One region of the Streptomyces sp. NBC_00178 genome, then DNA from elsewhere that is predicted to be linked to it. Evidence: riboswitches for the same ligand, from Rfam matches in the RefSeq annotation. Region 1 holds a riboswitch; the other holds the start of a gene.
What was found. Region 1 has a riboswitch for S-adenosylmethionine ahead of OHT61_RS08870 (aminotransferase class V-fold PLP-dependent enzyme). Riboswitches for the same ligand answer to the same signal wherever they lie in the genome.
Positions count from the first base shown of each region.

Region 1 (8,584 bases):
ACCCGCGAACTTGGCGCGCCTGCTCGGCGTGAAGCGGGCGTACTGTCGCAGCTGGGCGGGGAGTTCGCCGACCGTCAGACCGCCGAAGGCGTCCGAGACCAGCGCCACCACCCTGCGGCGTACGCCCTCGGGCAGCGGACGGTCGAGCGACTCCGCGGTGCCGTCGGCCGCGTCGGCCGGTCCGGCGCCGCCTGTCGGCTGCTCCACCATCCATCACCCCAATATGTAGGTCCGCACGGCTCCGTCAGGAGTCGGCGCCCGGCCTGTCGACCAGTTCGATCTGGTCCACCGCGTTGCACCAGCGGCAGCGCACGGACTCGATGGTCTCACTGACCACCTCCCGCTCCTCGACACTCGACTCCCCGGCCAGGTCGAGATGGACGTACTCCACGACCTTCGAGGAGCGCGTCACGTCGAAACGGGTGAGATTGCCGCAGAGTGTGCAGCGCCAGCGGGTCGCGTCCGTCGGCTGGGGAACCGTCGTCATCGTTGAGTCCTCTTTCGTCGAGTCTCTCGTGCGTGCCCAGGTCTTCGGTCTCGCGGTGCGCCGTCGAACTGCGGAAGTCCTGCGGCAACCCTACGGCCTCGCGCATCCCCGCCGGCACGGCGAGGCGGTCTGTCCCGTTCTCACCGTGTGCGTCATGCTCTGTACGTGATCGATCTGCGGGAAGGCGACTGGCGGAAGCGGGCCCGGGAGCTCGGCGCGGCGGCCGGCGCGGGCGGCGCCCCGGTCACGTACGGACTGATGGCGCTGTGCTGTGCGGTGTTCCTGATCAGCCCGCTCTCCGGGTTCAACCCCACCCACGGCGAGGGCGACGCGCTCCTCGCCGCGCAGGCGGGGTACTTCGAGCGGTGGGGCGTGATCCCCAGCGAACTCCTGGACGGCTCCGCCCACGCGGCCCTGACCCCGCTGACCGCGCTCTTCGTCCACGGCAGCTGGCTGCACCTGCTCGGCAACATGCTCTTCCTCTACGTGTTCGGCGCCATGGCCGAGGAACGCATGGGGCGCACCGAGTTCGTCTTCTTCTACGTCGCGTGCGGCTATTTCGCCCTGGTGGCCTACGCGGTCGTGCACGCGGGCTCGGACCAGACGCTGGTCGGGGCGTCGGGGGCGATCTCCGCCGTGCTGGGCGCCTTCCTCTACCTCTTCCCCCGGGCCCGCGTCACCAGCCTGTTCCCGTTCCTCTTCTTCCTGCCGCTGCGCTTCCCCGCGTGGATCGTGCTCGTGTTCTGGTTCGTGCTCCAGTGGCTCGCGGCCCAGGGCGCGGGAAGCGGGCCGGGGGTGGCCTACCTCGCCCATGTGGCGGGCTTCGCCGCCGGGTTCCTGTACGCCTGGGGGCGTTATCGGGGTGGTACTAGAGTGAAGCCACCAGCCACGGCCACCGAGGGAGAAAGCCAGCCGTGATCACCGCGATCGTTCTCATCAAGACCAGCGTGGACCGGATCCCCGAGATCGCCGAGGCCATCGCCTCGCTGGACAGCGTCAGCGAGGTCTTCTCGGTCACCGGCACGTACGACCTGATCGCCATGGTCCGGGTCGCCAGGCACGACGACCTCGCCGACGTCATCCCGGGCCGGATCAGCAAGATCCCGGGAGTCGAGGGGACCGACACCCACGTGGCCTTCCGCACCTACTCGCAGCACGACCTCGAGGCGGCTTTCGCCATCGGCCTCGACGCCTGAGGCGCGGCGGACGGCTCCGGCCGGGACGGGGAGACGCTCCCGTCCCGGCCGGTTCCGCCCACGGACGGATCAGACCTGGACAAAGGCGCCCCGGTCCGGGACGCAGCGGCCGTCCTCGGTCCGGTAGGCCCAGCGGGCGCCCGAGCTCACGAGCTCCCGGACCGCGCCCAGGAACCGCTCGATGTGCTCGTCCGGCGTCCCGGCCCCGAAACTCACCCGGATGGCGTTGAGCGACCTCTCCCCCGGAGCGGCCTCGGGGGCGCCGCACTCACCCGGGTCCTGCGGCTCGCTGCCCAGCAGGGTGCGCACCAGCGGGTGGGCGCAGAACAGTCCGTCGCGCACCCCGATGCCGTACTCCGCGGAGAGCGCGGCGGCGAAGTGCGAGCTGTTCCAGCCCTCGACCACGAAGGAGATGACGCCGACCCTCGGGGCGTCGTCGCCGAACAGCGAGAGCACCTTCACCTCGGGGACTCCGGCCAGCCCCTCCCGCACCCGGGTGACGAGCTGCTGCTCGCGCTCGACCAGCCGGTCGAAGCCCGCCTCGGTCAGGGCCTTGCAGGCGGCGGCGATGGAGTAGACGCCGATGACGTTGGGCGATCCGGCCTCGTGGCGGGCCGCGGTGGTGTGCCACTCGACGTCCACTCCCCCGTCGGTGCGCCGCGCCACCTTGCGGGAGGCGCCGCCCCCGGCGAGGTAGGGCTCGGCGTCCCGCAGCCAGTCGGCCCGGCCGGCGAGCACGCCCGAGCCGAACGGGGCGTACAGCTTGTGGCCCGAGAAGGCGACCCAGTCGACGTCCAGCTCCGCGATGTCCACCGGGTGATGGGGCGCCAGCTGCGCGGCGTCGAGGACGATCCGGGCCCCGTGGGCGTGGGCGGCAGCCGCCAGTTCCTTCACCGGCCACAGCTCGCCGGTGACGTTGGAGGCACCCGTGACGCAGACCAGGGCCGGGCCGTAGGGGTCGCGGGCGGCCAGGGCCCGCTCGAGCGTGGCGACGGCCTGGTCCGGGGTGCGCGGGGCGTCGAGGTAGGTCACCCGGGCGTCCCGCCAGGGCAGCAGCGAGGCGTGGTGCTCGGTCTCGAACACGAACACCTCGCAGCCGGCGGGCAGCGCGGCGGCCAGCAGGTTGAGCGAGTCGGTCGTCGAGCGGGTGAAGACCACCTGGTCGTCGGCGCGGCAGCCCAGGAACTCCGCGACGGTGGCCCGGCTCGTCTCGAACAGGTCGGTGGAGAGCTGCGAGAGGTATCCGGCACCGCGGTGGACGCTGCCGTAGTACGGGGCGTAGGCGGCCACGTCGTCCCACACCCGCTGGAGGGCGGGGGCGCTGGCGGCGTAGTCGAGGGCGGCGTACGTGACGTCCCCGCCGGTGACGAGCGGAACGGTGACATCCGCGCCCAGAACGGGCAGCGGGGCACAAATGGTCTGGTCGGCGGCAGCGGTGGGTACAGACATGGCGAACTCCCGTAAGAGGCAGGCGACATCCTCGCGCCGGCGGTACGCGGCAGCGCGGAGAGGAAGGAGGAAAAGGGTGTGCGGAGGAGGGCTTCGCGCCCTATCGCATTCGCTTGCTCACAGAAGGCTCCCTGGGACCAGGACCCCAAGGGGTGGCATCCAGCGATGCCGAGGGGTCCGCGCTTGCCGCAGACCTCGCTGACTGCGGCCTGGTCTTCACCCGGGGCACCCCGCCACGGACGGAGGGTTGCCGGACAGCGGGCCGGGGCCGTAGTCGCTGTCACTCATGACCTGCCCAGCATCTTGCCACACCCCTGGCGACGCGCAAGGGCGCAGTCCGCGATCCGGACTGCGCCCCGCTCTCACACCGTGCGCCTCTCAGGCGTTGCTGGCGGACACCCAGCGCTCCAGCGCGCGCTTGGCCCCGCCCGAGTCGATGGACTCCGCGGCGCGCGCGATCCCGGCCGCCAGCTGCTCCTGCAGCGTGCCCGCACCCGGGTCCAGCGCGACCAGCGCTGCCGCGGAGTTGAGGAGCACGGCCTCGCGCACGGGCCCGGTCTCCCCGTCGAGCAGCCGGCGGGCGACATCGGCGTTGTACGACGCGTCGGCGCCCCGCAGGGCCTCGACGGGGACCAGCTGGAGACCGACGTCGCGCGGGTCGAAGGGCTCCTCGCGGACCGTGCCGTCGCGCACGGTCCACACCCGGGAGGTGGCGGTGGTCGTCAGCTCGTCCAGGCCGTCGTCACCGCGGAAGACCAGCGCGGAGTTGCCCCGGTCCGCCAGCACACCCGCCACGATGGGCGCCATCTTCGGGTCGGCGACGCCGATGGCCTGGGAACGCACCCGTGCCGGATTGGTGAGCGGACCCAGGATGTTGAAGGTGGTCTGGGTCCCCAGCTCCTTGCGGGCCTTGGCCGCGTACCGCAGGGCGGGGTGGAACTTCACGGCGAAGCAGAAGGTGATGCCGGCCTCCTCCGCGACGGAGACGACCCGCTGCGGGGTGAGTTCGAGGTTGACGCCGAGCTTCTCCAGCACGTCGGAGGCCCCGCTGGCCGAGGAGGAGGCGCGGTTGCCGTGCTTGACGACCTTGGCCCCCGTCCCCGCGACGACGATGGCGGACATGGTGGAGATGTTGACCGTCTTGGCCATGTCGCCGCCGGTCCCCACGATGTCGACCGTGCGGCCGGGCACCTCGATGGTGTGGGCGTGCTCGTACATGGCGCGGACCAGTCCGGTCACCTCGTCGACCGTCTCGCCCTTGGCCCGCAGCGCGACCGCGAACCCGGCGATCTGCGCGTCCGTGGCCTCACCGCTCATGATGCGGTTCATGGCCCAGGCCGTGTCGTCGGCGCCGAGGTCCTCGCCCCGCAGGAGAGGGGTCAGCACGCCCGGCCAGGTGCGGGCCGCCGTGTTGTCGCCGCCGTCCTGGGTCGCCACGTTCATGGTCCGCTCCTGGGAGTCCACAGCCGGTACAAGGATGTCTCCCACCCTATCCAGCCCGGAGGCAGCGAAGAGCCCCGTCCACCGGATGGACGGGGCTCTCGCTGTGGCGTTCAGCTGAGGTGATCAGTGGTGGCCGTGGCCGCTCGTGATCTCCTTGTACTCCTCGGCGGTGGGCTTGGCGATCTGACTGTCCTCACCGAAGTAGCCCTTGCTGAGGCTCGCCCGCACCTTCTGCAGTACGGACGGCTTGCGCTCGACGCCGTTCTCGTCGACCGTCGGGCCGATCTCGACCGGCTTGTACTGCTCATGCGCGGTGAGCGTGTGCAGCTGCCCCGGGCCGAGCGGCTCGTGGATCTCGACGAACTCACCGTGCGGCAGGCGCTTGATGGTGCCGGACTCGCGCCCGTGCAGCACCTTCTCCTTGTCGCGTCGCTGGAGGCCGAGGCAGATCCGCTTCGTGACGATGAACGCCAGGACCGGGCCGACGAAGAAGGCGATCCGGACGAACCAGCTGATCGAGTTCAGCGACAGGTGGAAGTGGGTCGCCCAGATGTCGTTGCCGCCGCCGATGAGCATGACGAAGTAGATCGTCACCCAGGCGACACCGATCGCGGTGCGGACCGGGGCGTTGCGCGGCTTGTCCAGGATGTGGTGCTCGCGCTTGTCCCCGGTGATCCAGGACTCGATGAACGGGTACATCGCGAGCGCCCCGAGGACGACACCGAACAGGACCAGCGGGATGAGCACGCCCAGGACCAGCGTGTGGCCCCAGAGGTTGATCTCCCAGCCGGGCATCACACGGACGAAGCCCTCGGCGAATCCCATGTACCAGTCCGGCTGGGCGCCCGTGGACACCTGGTCGGGGCGGTACGGGCCGAGCGCCCAGATCGGGTTGATCGAGGCGATGGCCGCGAGGATCGCGATGAAGCCGAAGACCAGGAAGAAGAAGCCTCCGGCCTTGGCCATGTACACCGGCAGCAGGGGCATGCCGACGACGTTCTTGTTCGTGCGGCCGGGGCCGGCGAACTGGGTGTGCTTGTGGAAGAACACCAGGATGAGGTGGCCGACCACGAGCCCGAGCATGATGCCGGGCAGCAGCAGGATGTGGATCGAGTAGAACCTCGCGATGATGTCCGTGCCGGGGAACTCCCCGCCGAACAGGAACATCGAGATGTACGTACCGACGATCGGCATCGACAGGATGGCGCCCTGCGTGAAGCGCACACCCGTACCGGAGAGCAGGTCGTCCGGGAGCGAGTAACCGGTGAACCCGGTGAACATGCCGAGGACGAAGAGCAGGAAGCCGAACAGCCAGTTGATCTCGCGCGGCTTGCGGTACGCGCCGGTGAAGAACACCCGGAACATGTGCACGAACATGCCGGCGAGGAAGATCACCGCTGCCCAGTGGTGGATCTGCCGGACCAGCAGGCCGCCGCGGACGTCGAAGCTGATGTCCAGCGTCGAGGCGTAGGCCTCGGACATCCGGATGCCCTGCATCGGCTCGTACGAGCCGTGGTACACGACCTCGTTCATGCTCGGGTGGAAGAACAGCGTCAGGTACACACCCGTGAGGATGATGATGATGAAGCTGTAGAGGCAGATCTCGCCGAGCATGAAGGACCAGTGGTCCGGGAAGATCTTGCGCATGTTGGCCTTGGCCAGGCCGTAGATGCCGAGCCGGCCGTCCGCCCAGTCGGCCACCCGCTCGCCGGCGGGCGCCTTGCGCTGTGTTTCCGTCGCAGTACTCATCCGCGCTCCCAGAAGGCAGGACCGACGGGCTCTTCGAAGTCACCGAGCGCTTCGAGGTTGCCCTCGCTGTTCACGCCGATCCGCAGCTGCGGGAGGGCGTGACCGGCCGGACCGAAGATGACGCGGGCGCCGTCGGAGAGGTCGAAGGTGGACTGGTGGCACGGGCAGAGCACGTGGTGCGTCTGCTGCTCGTACAGGCTGATCGGGCAGCCGACGTGGGTGCAGATCTTGGAGAAGGCCACGATTCCCTCGTGGGCCCACTCGCGCTCCCGCTTGTCCTTGATGTTGTCCGGCTCGATGCGGATGATCATCAGGGCGGCCTTGGCGATCTGCGTCTGGAAGTCGTGCGCGTCCTCCTCCAGGCCCTCGGGCATGGCGAAGGTGAGCGAACCGACCACGACGTCCTCGGGACGCAGCGGCTCCATCGTGTTCATGTTGACGAGCAGCTTGCCCTTGGCCCACAGGGTGTTGCGGAGCTTCTTCTCCGGAAGCGGACCGAGGTCGCGCAGCAGCACCACACCGGAGAGCGGCACCAGGGCCAGCGCGCCGAACATGGTGTTGCGGATCAGCTTGCGCCGTCCCAGCGCGGACTCCTCGGCACCGGCCGCGAAGTCCGCCATGACCTTGGCCTTGACCTCGGGCGTGGCCTCGATGGCGTGCCGGTCGTCGGCGACCTCGACGTCGGACATCAGGGTGCGCGCCCAGTGGACGGCGCCCGCGCCGATGAGGAACAGCGCCAGGCCGAGCGTCAGCCCCAGGGAGAAGTTGAGCACGCTCACGTGGCCGAAGGGCCAGATGAACACGATCTTGTCGACCGGGAAGATGACGTAGCTGGCGATGAAGCCGACCGTCGCCAGCATGGACAGCGTGAACATGAACGCGACGGTGCGCTCGGAGCGCTTCGCGGCACGTTCGTCGATGTCCTGGATGCGCGGCCGGTGTGCCGGCAGCCCCGGGTCGGCGAACGGGTCGTCCGCGACCGCTACCGCGCCGTGCGCGGTGTCCTGCCCTGCAGGCAGGCCCTCTTCTGAAATCTCTTGGCTACTCATGACTTCTTGGCCTTAGCGGTGTGGGCCGCGACCCAGACGGCGATGGCGACCAGTCCGCCCAGTCCGAAGATCCAGCCGAAGAGACCCTCACTCACGGGACCGAGGCCACCGAGCGAGAGCCCGCCGGGGCTCGCGGAGTCGCCACCGTTCACGGTCTTGATGTACGCGATGATGTCTTTCTTCTCCTGCTCCGGCATGGTGCTGTCCGGGAAGGAGGGCATGCTCTGCGGGCCGGTCTGCATGGCCTCGTAGATGTGCTTCGGGCTCACGCCTTCCAGGCTGGGGGCGTACTTGCCGTGTGTCAGCGCGCCGCCCTCGCCGGTGAAGTTGTGGCACTGCGCGCAGTTGGTGCGGAACAGGTCCCCGCCCTTGGCCACGTCGGCGCCCGAGGGGTCGACCTGGCTCTTGGTGGGCGTGATCGGACCGGCGCCCAGCGACGAGATGTACGCCGCGAGCTGGTCGATCTCGGCCTGGTTGTAGATGACCTTCTTCTTCGGCACCTGGGCGCCCGGCTGCTGGGCCGGCATGCGTCCGGTGGCGACCTGGAAGTCGACGGCGGCGGAGCCGACGCCCACGAGGGACGGTCCGTCGGTGGTGCCCTGACCGCCGGCCCCGTGGCAGCTGGCACAGCCCACGGAATAGAGCTTCTTGCCCTCGTCGATGGCGAGGGACTGGGCGGTGTCGTCGGCCTGCGCCTTACCCGCAGGCGCGAACGCGGCGTACAGCCCCCCGGTGGCCGCCAGCGCGAGGAGTAGTACGACGACCGCCGCCAGCGGATGGCGTCGTCGTGCGGAGAGCTTTTTCACGGATTACCCCGGTGTCAGGATCTTCTGCGTCGATGATGGGTGGGCGCGAGCCCGGTTACTTGATCATGTAGATCGTGGCGAACAGGCCGATCCACACGACGTCGACGAAGTGCCAGTAGTAGGACACGACGATGGCGGCGGTGGCCTGTTCGTGGGTGAATCTCGAGGCCGCGTATGTCCTGCCCAGGACGAGCAGGAAGGCGATGAGGCCGCCTGTCACATGCAGACCGTGGAAGCCGGTCGTCAGGTAGAACACCGAACCGTACGGGTCGGAGGACAGGGAGAGTCCGTCCTTCTTGACCAGCTCGGTGTACTCGAAGACCTGGCCGCCGATGAAGATCGCGCCCATCACGAACGTGATCATGAACCAGGTGCGGAGCTTCTTCACATCGCCGCGCTCCGCGG
Region 1 is NZ_CP108143.1:2,054,658-2,063,241, forward strand. It holds gene OHT61_RS08850 (NYN domain-containing protein) at 1-207, opposite strand, end outside; gene OHT61_RS08855 (hypothetical protein) at 245-487, opposite strand; gene OHT61_RS08860 (rhomboid family intramembrane serine protease) at 653-1,405, shown strand; gene OHT61_RS08865 (Lrp/AsnC family transcriptional regulator) at 1,402-1,683, shown strand; gene OHT61_RS08870 (aminotransferase class V-fold PLP-dependent enzyme) at 1,753-3,132, opposite strand; SAM riboswitch class IV at 3,307-3,424, opposite strand; gene trpD (anthranilate phosphoribosyltransferase) at 3,511-4,575, opposite strand; gene qcrB (cytochrome bc1 complex cytochrome b subunit) at 4,699-6,324, opposite strand; gene qcrA (cytochrome bc1 complex Rieske iron-sulfur subunit) at 6,321-7,373, opposite strand; gene qcrC (cytochrome bc1 complex diheme cytochrome c subunit) at 7,370-8,179, opposite strand; gene ctaE (aa3-type cytochrome oxidase subunit III) at 8,235-8,584, opposite strand, start outside.

Region 2 (8,584 bases), 2.1 Mb from region 1:
CCGGCCGACATACGCGCCTCACGCGCCCACGGTCCCGTCGACGCCCTCGCGCAGGAAGTCCGCGTGGCCGTTGTGGCGCCCGTATTCCAGCAGCACGTGCACCATCACCATGCGCAGCGACACGTCCTTCTCCCAGCGCGGCTGGCGACCCGTCAGGTCCAGGGAGACGGCCTCCCGCTCGATGCGGCGGGAGTTCTCGACCTCCGTCTCCCAGGCGCCGAACGCCTCGGCCCGGTTCGACGCGCTCGCGTCGTACGCGGCCTGGAAGTCGATCCGGTCCGACCAGACCATCGGGGCCTCGTTGTCGTCGAACACCCGGCGGAACCAGGCCCGTTCCACTTCGGCCATGTGCCGCACCAGGCCCAGCAGCGAGAGCGTCGAGGGAGGCATCGACCGCTGCCGCAGCTGCTCGTCGTCCAGTCCCTCGCACTTCATGGCGAGAGTGGCCCGGTGGTAGTCGAGAAAGGCCCGCAGCGTCTCGCGCTCGTCACCCGCGGTGGGCGGCCCCGTACGCACGTCGGTGGTCACCGGTCACACTCCTTCACGATGGGACGGAAGTGTTCAGTATCCGGCTCCACTTCGCGGCGGGGGACGCGGGAGTGCCCACCGGGCAGGAGGTACTACGGGGTGCCGCGCCGGTACCGCCGCCACGCCGCCCGCCCGGTGACGCACGTACGACGCCGGCCCCCGGGACGAATCCCGGGGGCCGGCGTCGTACGGATACTGCGGGTACCGCCTGGAGCTGCTGATCCGAGGATCAGAAGTCCATGTCACCGCCCGGCATGCCGCCCGGAGCGGCCGCAGAGGCCTTCTCCGGCTTGTCGGCGATGACGGCCTCGGTGGTGAGGAAGAGCGCGGCGATGGACGCGGCGTTCTGCAGAGCGGAGCGCGTGACCTTCGCCGGGTCGATGATGCCCTCGGCGATCATGTCGACGTACTCGCCGGTCGCGGCGTTGAGGCCGTGACCGATCGGCAGGTTGCGCACCTTCTCGACGATGACGCCACCCTCGAGACCACCGTTGACGGCGATCTGCTTGAGCGGGGCCTCCAGCGCGAGCTTCACGGCGTTGGCGCCCGTGGCCTCGTCACCGGTCAGGTCGAGCTTCTCGAAGACGGCCGAGGCCTGGAGCAGAGCCACGCCACCACCGGCGACGATGCCCTCCTCGACGGCGGCCTTGGCGTTGCGCACCGCGTCCTCGATGCGGTGCTTGCGCTCCTTGAGCTCCACCTCGGTGGCGGCGCCGGCCTTGATGACGGCCACGCCGCCGGCCAGCTTCGCGAGGCGCTCCTGGAGCTTCTCGCGGTCGTAGTCCGAGTCGGAGTTCTCGATCTCGGCACGGATCTGCTTGACGCGACCCTGGACCTGGTCGCTGTCGCCGCCACCGTCGACGATGGTCGTCTCGTCCTTGGTGATGACGACCTTGCGGGCGGTGCCGAGCAGGTCGACGCCGGCGTTCTCCAGCTTGAGGCCGACCTCTTCGGAGATGACGGTGCCACCGGTGAGGATGGCGATGTCGCCGAGCATGGCCTTGCGGCGGTCACCGAAGCCCGGAGCCTTGACGGCGACGGACTTGAAGGTGCCACGGATCTTGTTGACGACCAGGGTCGACAGAGCCTCGCCCTCGACGTCCTCCGCGATGATCAGCAGGGGCTTGCCCGACTGCATGACCTTCTCGAGCAGCGGAAGGAGGTCCTTCACGTTGCTGATCTTGGAGTTGACGATCAGGATGTACGGGTCGTCGAACGACGACTCCATGCGCTCCATGTCGGTGGCGAAGTACGCCGAGATGTAGCCCTTGTCGAAGCGCATACCCTCGGTGAGCTCCAGCTCCAGACCGAAGGTCTGGGACTCCTCGACGGTGATGACGCCTTCCTTGCCGACCTTGTCCATAGCCTCGGCGATCTTGGCGCCGATCTCGGTGTCAGCAGCGGAGATGGAGGCCGTCGAAGCGATCTGCTCCTTGGTCTCCACGTCCTTCGCCTGCTCCAGGAGGGCGGCGGAGACGGCCTCGACGGCCTTCTCGATGCCACGCTTCAGAGCCATCGGGTTGGCACCCGCGGCGACGTTGCGCAGGCCCTCGCGGACGAGCGCCTGAGCGAGAACGGTGGCGGTGGTCGTACCGTCGCCGGCGACGTCGTCCGTCTTCTTGGCGACCTCCTTGACCAGCTCCGCACCGATCTTCTCGTACGGGTCCTCGAGCTCGATCTCCTTGGCGATGGAAACACCATCGTTGGTGATCGTGGGCGCGCCCCACTTCTTCTCGAGGACGACGTTACGGCCCTTGGGGCCGAGGGTGACCTTGACGGCGTCGGCGAGCTGGTTCATCCCGCGCTCGAGACCGCGCCGTGCCTCCTCGTCGAACGCGATGATCTTGGCCATGTGAAGTGGTCCTCCCGGACAGGGGTGGATTGCTCCGGACCGAGAGGCGCCCGCGACGGACGGCCAGCGTGCTCGGTGGTTCCTTGCCCCACCGGGCCTGCGGGCCTCACCGGCCCGGTCCAAGTTCTGTCACTCTCACCTGGAGAGTGCTAACGCCAATGATTAGCACTCGACCCCCTCGAGTGCAAGCGCCTTCGGCGGCGGCTCGCTGGGCGGAGGGGGCGCGGGGGCGCATGCGGACGCGCGTAGGGCCCGTCCCCCTGCGGAGGAACGGGCCCTACGTGCGTGAGTGGTGTCGTATCGGCCGACCGCGCCGAGCTCAGCCGACGGCGAGCTTGACCATGTCCGCCTGCGGCCCCTTCTGGCCCTGCGAGATCTCGAATTCAACTCGCTGACCCTCTTCGAGGGTGCGGTACCCGTCCATCTGGATCGCGCTGTAGTGGACGAAAACATCCGCACCACCGTCGACCGCGATGAAGCCGTACCCCTTCTCCGCGTTGAACCACTTGACGGTGCCCTGAGCCATGCCCAACTCCCCTATTACTGGCCCTTGCACGAGACCGCACTTCGCGGTCCCGGGTCAGAACTCACCCTCCGACAGGAGAGGGTGGCGTGCGCCGGAACGCGTCGACCGCGGCTGAATGTATCTGCCCAACTGCCCTCTGCAACAGGGCAATCGGACGAGAATTCTGGGCGCGCGGGAACACCCGGACAGGTATGAACAGGAGGATTCCTGGGCAAGTCGGGCCAGGCAAAGGCCACTTATGCCTCAAGAGACTCACGCACTTTGGCTGCTTCTTGTCGCGGCCGGGCGCATTCTCATATGCGGGCGGCACGGGCAGCGGCGGGGACTTCCCCAACTCTACCGCGCTCAACCATGCAGAATGGCCCCCTCCGCTTCTCTTGCGGAGAGGGCCATCGTGCTCACGCTGCGGAGTCGCCGGACACCCGGCCGGGGCCGTCACTCCCCGTCCGCGTCCGTGCCGGGGATCAGCCTCCGGCGACGGCCGGGATGATCGAGACGCCGGCACCGTCCGGCGTCACCGCGTCCAGGCCGCCCTCGAAGCGCACGTCGTCGTCGTTGACGTACACGTTGACGAAGCGGCGCAGCTTGCCCTGGTCGTCCAGGACGCGGGCGCCGATGCCCGGGTGGTTCTGCTCCAGCGACGCGATGACCTCGGAGAGGATCGCCCCCTCGGCCTGGACCTCGGCCTGACCGCCCGTGTAGGTGCGGAGGATGGTGGGGATGCGGACCTTGACGCTCATGTCGGTGCCTTCCTTCGGGTCTCGGGTGGTCAGTTGGCGGCGGCGAGGCCCGCGTCGCGGAACGCGTCCAGGCTGGGCCGGATCGTCGCCGACAGGCCGGTCGTCGGGGCGACCGCGTCCAGCGTCTTCAGTCCGTCACCGGTGTTCAGGACGACGGTGGTCAGGGACGGGTCCAGCAGGCCGGCCTCGATCAGCTTCTTCGTCACGCCGACCGTCACACCGCCCGCGGTCTCCGCGAAGATGCCCTCGGTGCGGGCCAGTAGCTTGATCGCGTCCACGATCTGCTCGTCGTCGACGTCCTCCACCGCGCCGCCGGTCCGGCGGGCGATGTCCAGCACGTACGGGCCGTCGGCCGGGTTCCCGATGGCCAGGGACTTCGCGATCGTCTTCGGCTTCTGCGGCCGCACCACGTCGTGGCCGGCCTTGAAGGCGGTGGAGACCGGGGAGCAGCCCTCGGCCTGGGCGCCGAAGATCTTGTACGGCTTGTCCTCGACGAGGCCGAGCTTGATCAGCTCCTGGAGACCCTTGTCGATCTTGGTGAGCTGCGAACCGGACGCGATCGGGATGACGAGCTGGTCGGGCAGCTTCCAGCCGAGCTGCTCGCAGATCTCGTACGCCAGGGTCTTGGACCCCTCGCCGTAGTACGGACGCAGGTTGACGTTGACGAAGCCCCAGCCCTCACCGAGCGGGTCGCCGATGAGCTCCGAGCAGAAGCGGTTGACGTCGTCGTAGTTGCCCTCGATGCCGACCAGCTCGCCGCCGTACACCGCGGCCATGACGACCTTGCCCTGCTCCAGGTCGTGCGGGATGAACACGCACGAGCGGAAACCGGCGCGGGCCGCGGCGGCACCGACCGCACCGGCGAGGTTGCCGGTGGAGGAGCAGGAGAGCGTGGTGAAGCCGAAGGCGCGGGCGGCCTCGACGGCGATCGCGACGACACGGTCCTTGAAGGAGTGCGTCGGGTTGCCGGAGTCGTCCTTGACGTAAAGGCCGCCGGTCACGCCCAGCTCGCGGGCGAGGTTGTCGGCCTTGACGAGCTTCGTGAAACCGGGGTTGATGTTGGGCTTGTCCGCGACGTCGGCGGGGACGGGGAGCAGCGGCGCGTAACGCCAGATGTTGTCCGGTCCCTCGGCGATGCGCTTCTTCAGCTCTTCGGGGGAGCCGCTCGGCAGGTCGTACGCCACTTCGAGCGGCCCGAAACAGGACGCGCAGGCGAAAAGGGGGCCGAGTTCGAAACGCTCACCGCATTCGCGGCAGGAAAGCGCTGCGGCGGGACCGAGATCCACGGCGGAAGAATTGGTGTTTGCTGCAACTGTCTGCACGGCCATGATGGCGGAGGCCCTTTCTCCTCATCTTCCTTGCGACGTATTTCGCCACAAGACGGAATTGGCACCTTCCCCACCGTGACCTCGCGGTCGGCAGGAGGGTTGCCGGGACTTCAACGGGCCGTTCCCTCAGTCCCTCTGGATGAGCGCTATGGCACCGGACCAGCGATCCGGGCGTTTATCGGCGGAGCCACCCCGACATGCGAGGGCCATCCGCGTTGTTCAAGACTGTAACCGAAGCACCGGTCGGCCGAGAGGGTCGTCCGAACCGCGAGATGGATCACACACAGGGAGTATCGACCGTGCTGGAAGAGGTGGAACGCTGGCTGACCAGGCGTTCCTGGTCGGCCGACGACCGCCCGCTCGACCGCCTCACGGCCGCGCGGGCGAGGGATCCGCGCCGCGCCCGCGTGAGCGTCGTCCTGCCCGCGCTGAACGAGGAGGCGACGGTCGGCGCCATCGTCACGGAGATCCGCCGCGAGCTGATGGAGAAGGTCCGGCTCGTCGACGAGCTGGTGGTGATCGACTCCGGTTCCACCGACGCCACGGCCGAGGTCGCGCGCCGCGCGGGCGCCCGGGTCGTCCACCGGGACTCCGTACTCCCCCGGATACCCGCCCTGCCCGGCAAGGGCGAGGTCCTGTGGCGCTCGCTGCTGGTGACGAGCGGCGAGATCGTCTGCTTCGTCGACGCCGACCTGAGGGACTTCTCGGCCGGTTTCGTGTCCGGCATCGTCGGCCCCCTGCTGACCGACCCCTCGGTGCAGTTCGTCAAGGCGATGTACGACCGCCCGCTCGGCGAGGCCGCGGGCCAGGGCGGACGCGTCACCGAACTCGTGGCCCGCCCGCTGCTCAACCTCCACTGGCCCCGGCTGGCCGGATTCGTGCAGCCGCTGGGCGGCGAGTACGCGGTGCGCCGTTCCCTGCTGGAACAGCTCCCCTTCCCGGTCGGCTACGGAGTGGAGCTGGGCCTGCTGGTCGACGCCCTGCACACGGTGGGCCTGGACGCGCTGGCCCAGGTCGACGTCGGTGTGCGCAGACACCGCCACCAGGACGGCCAGGCGCTCGGACGGATGGCGGCGGCGATCTACCGGACGGCGCAGCTGAGGCTGTCCCGGGGCCCGCTCGTGCGCCCCGAGATCACGCAGTTCGAGCGGGGGCCCGGCGGATTCGTCCCGCGCACCCACGCGGTGGACACGGAGGAGCGGCCGCCGATGCGGGAGATCGCGGAGTACGCCTCCCGGAACGCCGCCTGAGGGCTGTCCCGTGATCCGCCGGGGATTGCGGGACAGCCCTCAGCGGTTTCCGGCCACCGCCTCCGCGCTCCGGATCTCCCGCCGTTCCTCACGTTTGGCACCTTCCCCCACGGGCTAGGTTCGGGTACATGGTCTCCGAGCACGCTGCCCAGGTCCTCGTCGCGTCCAACCGCGGCCCGGTGTCGTACGCCCTGCGGGAGGACGGCACGCTCGACTCGAAGCGCGGTGGCGGCGGGCTCGTCTCCGGCCTCAGCGCCGTCGACGACAAGCTGTGGGTGTGCGCCGCTCTCGGTGACGGCGACCGGGAGGCGGTCCGCAGGGGCGTGTCCGAGCCCGGCGTGCGCATGCTCGACATCGACGCCGGGGTCCACGAGGACGCCTACAACGGCATCGCGAACTCCGTCCTCTGGTTCGTCCACCACATGATCTACCAGACGCCGGTGGAGCCCGTCTTCGACGCGGAGTTCCGCCGGCAGTGGGCGTCCTACGAGGCGTACAACCGGGCCTTCGCCGAGGCACTGGCCGAGGAGGCGGGCGAGGGCGCCGCGGTCCTCGTGCAGGACTACCACCTCTCGCTGGTCCCCGGCATGCTCCGCGAGCTGCGCCCCGACCTGCGGATCGGGCACTTCTCGCACACCCCCTGGGCCCCCGTCGACTACTTCCGCCTGCTGCCCGACGACATCGGCGAGCAGCTCCTCAAGGGCATCCTCGGCGCCGACCGCGCCGCTTTCCTGACGCGCCGCTGGGCGGACGCCTTCATCGGCTGCTGCACGGAGATCCTCGGCGGCACCGGGCGCACCCGGATCGGTGTGCACGGACTGGGGGCGGACGCGGACTTCCTGCGCCGCCGCTCCCGCGAGTCGGACGTGGACGACCGCATGGAGACGCTGCGGGAGCAGGTGGGCGCGGGCCGGCGCACCATCGTGCGCGTGGACCGGACCGAGCTCTCCAAGAACATCGTCCGCGGGCTCCACGCCTACCGGGCCCTGCTGGAGGAGCGCCCCGAGTGGCGCGAGCGGGTGGTGCACATCGCCTTCGCCTACCCCTCGCGGCAGGACCTCGCGGTGTACCGGGACTACACGGCCGAGGTCCAGCGGGTCGCCGACGCGATCAACGCGGACTTCGGCACGGAGGGCTGGACGCCGGTCCTGCTCCACGTCGACGACGACTTCGCCCGCTCGCTCGCCGCGTACCGGCTGGCCGACGTCGCCCTCGTCAACCCGATCCGCGACGGCATGAACCTGGTCGCCAAGGAGGTCCCCGTCGTCTCCGACGACGGCTGCGCGCTGGTCCTCTCCCGGGAGGCGGGCGCCTACGAGGAACTGGGCGAGGACGCCGTCGTGGTCAACCCGTACGACGTGTCGGCCACGGCGCGGGCGCTGCACGAGGCACTGACCATGGAGTCCGACGAGCGGTCGGCGCGCTCGAAGCGCCTCGCCGCCGCGGCGACCGCGCTGCCGCCGCAGCAGTGGTTCCTGGACCAGCTGGAGGCGCTGCGGGCCTGAACCTCCGCCGGGCCCGGCCGCGCTCGACCCCGGGGTCCGGGCCCGGCGGGCCCGGACCCCGTCGCGCAGGCGGCCCACGTCGCGCAGGCGGTCAGTCCCGGGCGGCCTGTCCGGCCAGGGCCCGCAGCAGACCCGCCACCGCCGCCGGGCCGGACACCAGCAGGTCGGCCCGCTCCGCGAGTTCGGGCACCTCCGAGCCGCTGCACACCAGCAGGCCCTGGACGCCTCCGGCCCTCAGCTTCTCCACGGCGGCGTAGGCGGCGAGGTCGCCCAGGTCGTCACCCGCGTAGAGGACGGTGTCCGCCCCCGTCTCCCGGACGAACTCCTCCAGCGCCACGCCCTTGTCCATGCCGGCGGGGCGCAGTTCCAGGACGAGGCGGCCGGGTTCGACGATCAGGCCGTGGCGGGCCGCGAGGCTGCTCAGCGGCGCACGCAGCGCCTCGAACGCGGCTTGCGGGTCCGTGGCGCGGCGGGTGTGGACCGCCACCGCGCGGCCCTTCTCCTCGATCCAGGTGCCCTCCCCGGCCCCGGCCTCCTCGATCACCCGGGGAAGTTCGGCGCGCACGGCCTCGACGCCGGGGTCGGGTGCGGGTGCGTGGACGCGGTCGTCGGCGGCGTCCCAGCGTTCGGCGCCGTAATGCCCGAGTACGACGAGGTGGTCGAGGCCGGGCGCCCCGGCGAAGCCTCCGAAGCGCACCGCCGTGCCGGCCGGGCGCCCGGTGATCACCGCGACGGCGGCGACCCGCGGCGCGAGCGCCGACAGGGCCGGGACGACGTCCGGATGGGCGCGGGACCGCTCGGGGTCCGGGACGATGTCGGCGAGCGTGCCGTCGAAGTCGAGCGCGATCACCGCGC
Region 2 is NZ_CP108143.1:4,134,505-4,143,088, reverse strand. It holds gene OHT61_RS18050 (DinB family protein) at 19-528, opposite strand; gene groL (chaperonin GroEL) at 758-2,380, opposite strand; gene OHT61_RS18040 (cold-shock protein) at 2,700-2,906, opposite strand; gene OHT61_RS18035 (MoaD/ThiS family protein) at 3,371-3,646, opposite strand; gene thrC (threonine synthase) at 3,676-4,974, opposite strand; SAM riboswitch class I at 4,993-5,120, opposite strand; gene OHT61_RS18025 (glucosyl-3-phosphoglycerate synthase) at 5,274-6,224, shown strand; gene OHT61_RS18020 (alpha,alpha-trehalose-phosphate synthase (UDP-forming)) at 6,353-7,729, shown strand; gene otsB (trehalose-phosphatase) at 7,821-8,584, opposite strand, start outside.
Region 2: linked by a shared signal. The riboswitch ahead of thrC (threonine synthase) and the one ahead of OHT61_RS08870 (aminotransferase class V-fold PLP-dependent enzyme) in region 1 are both predicted to bind S-adenosylmethionine.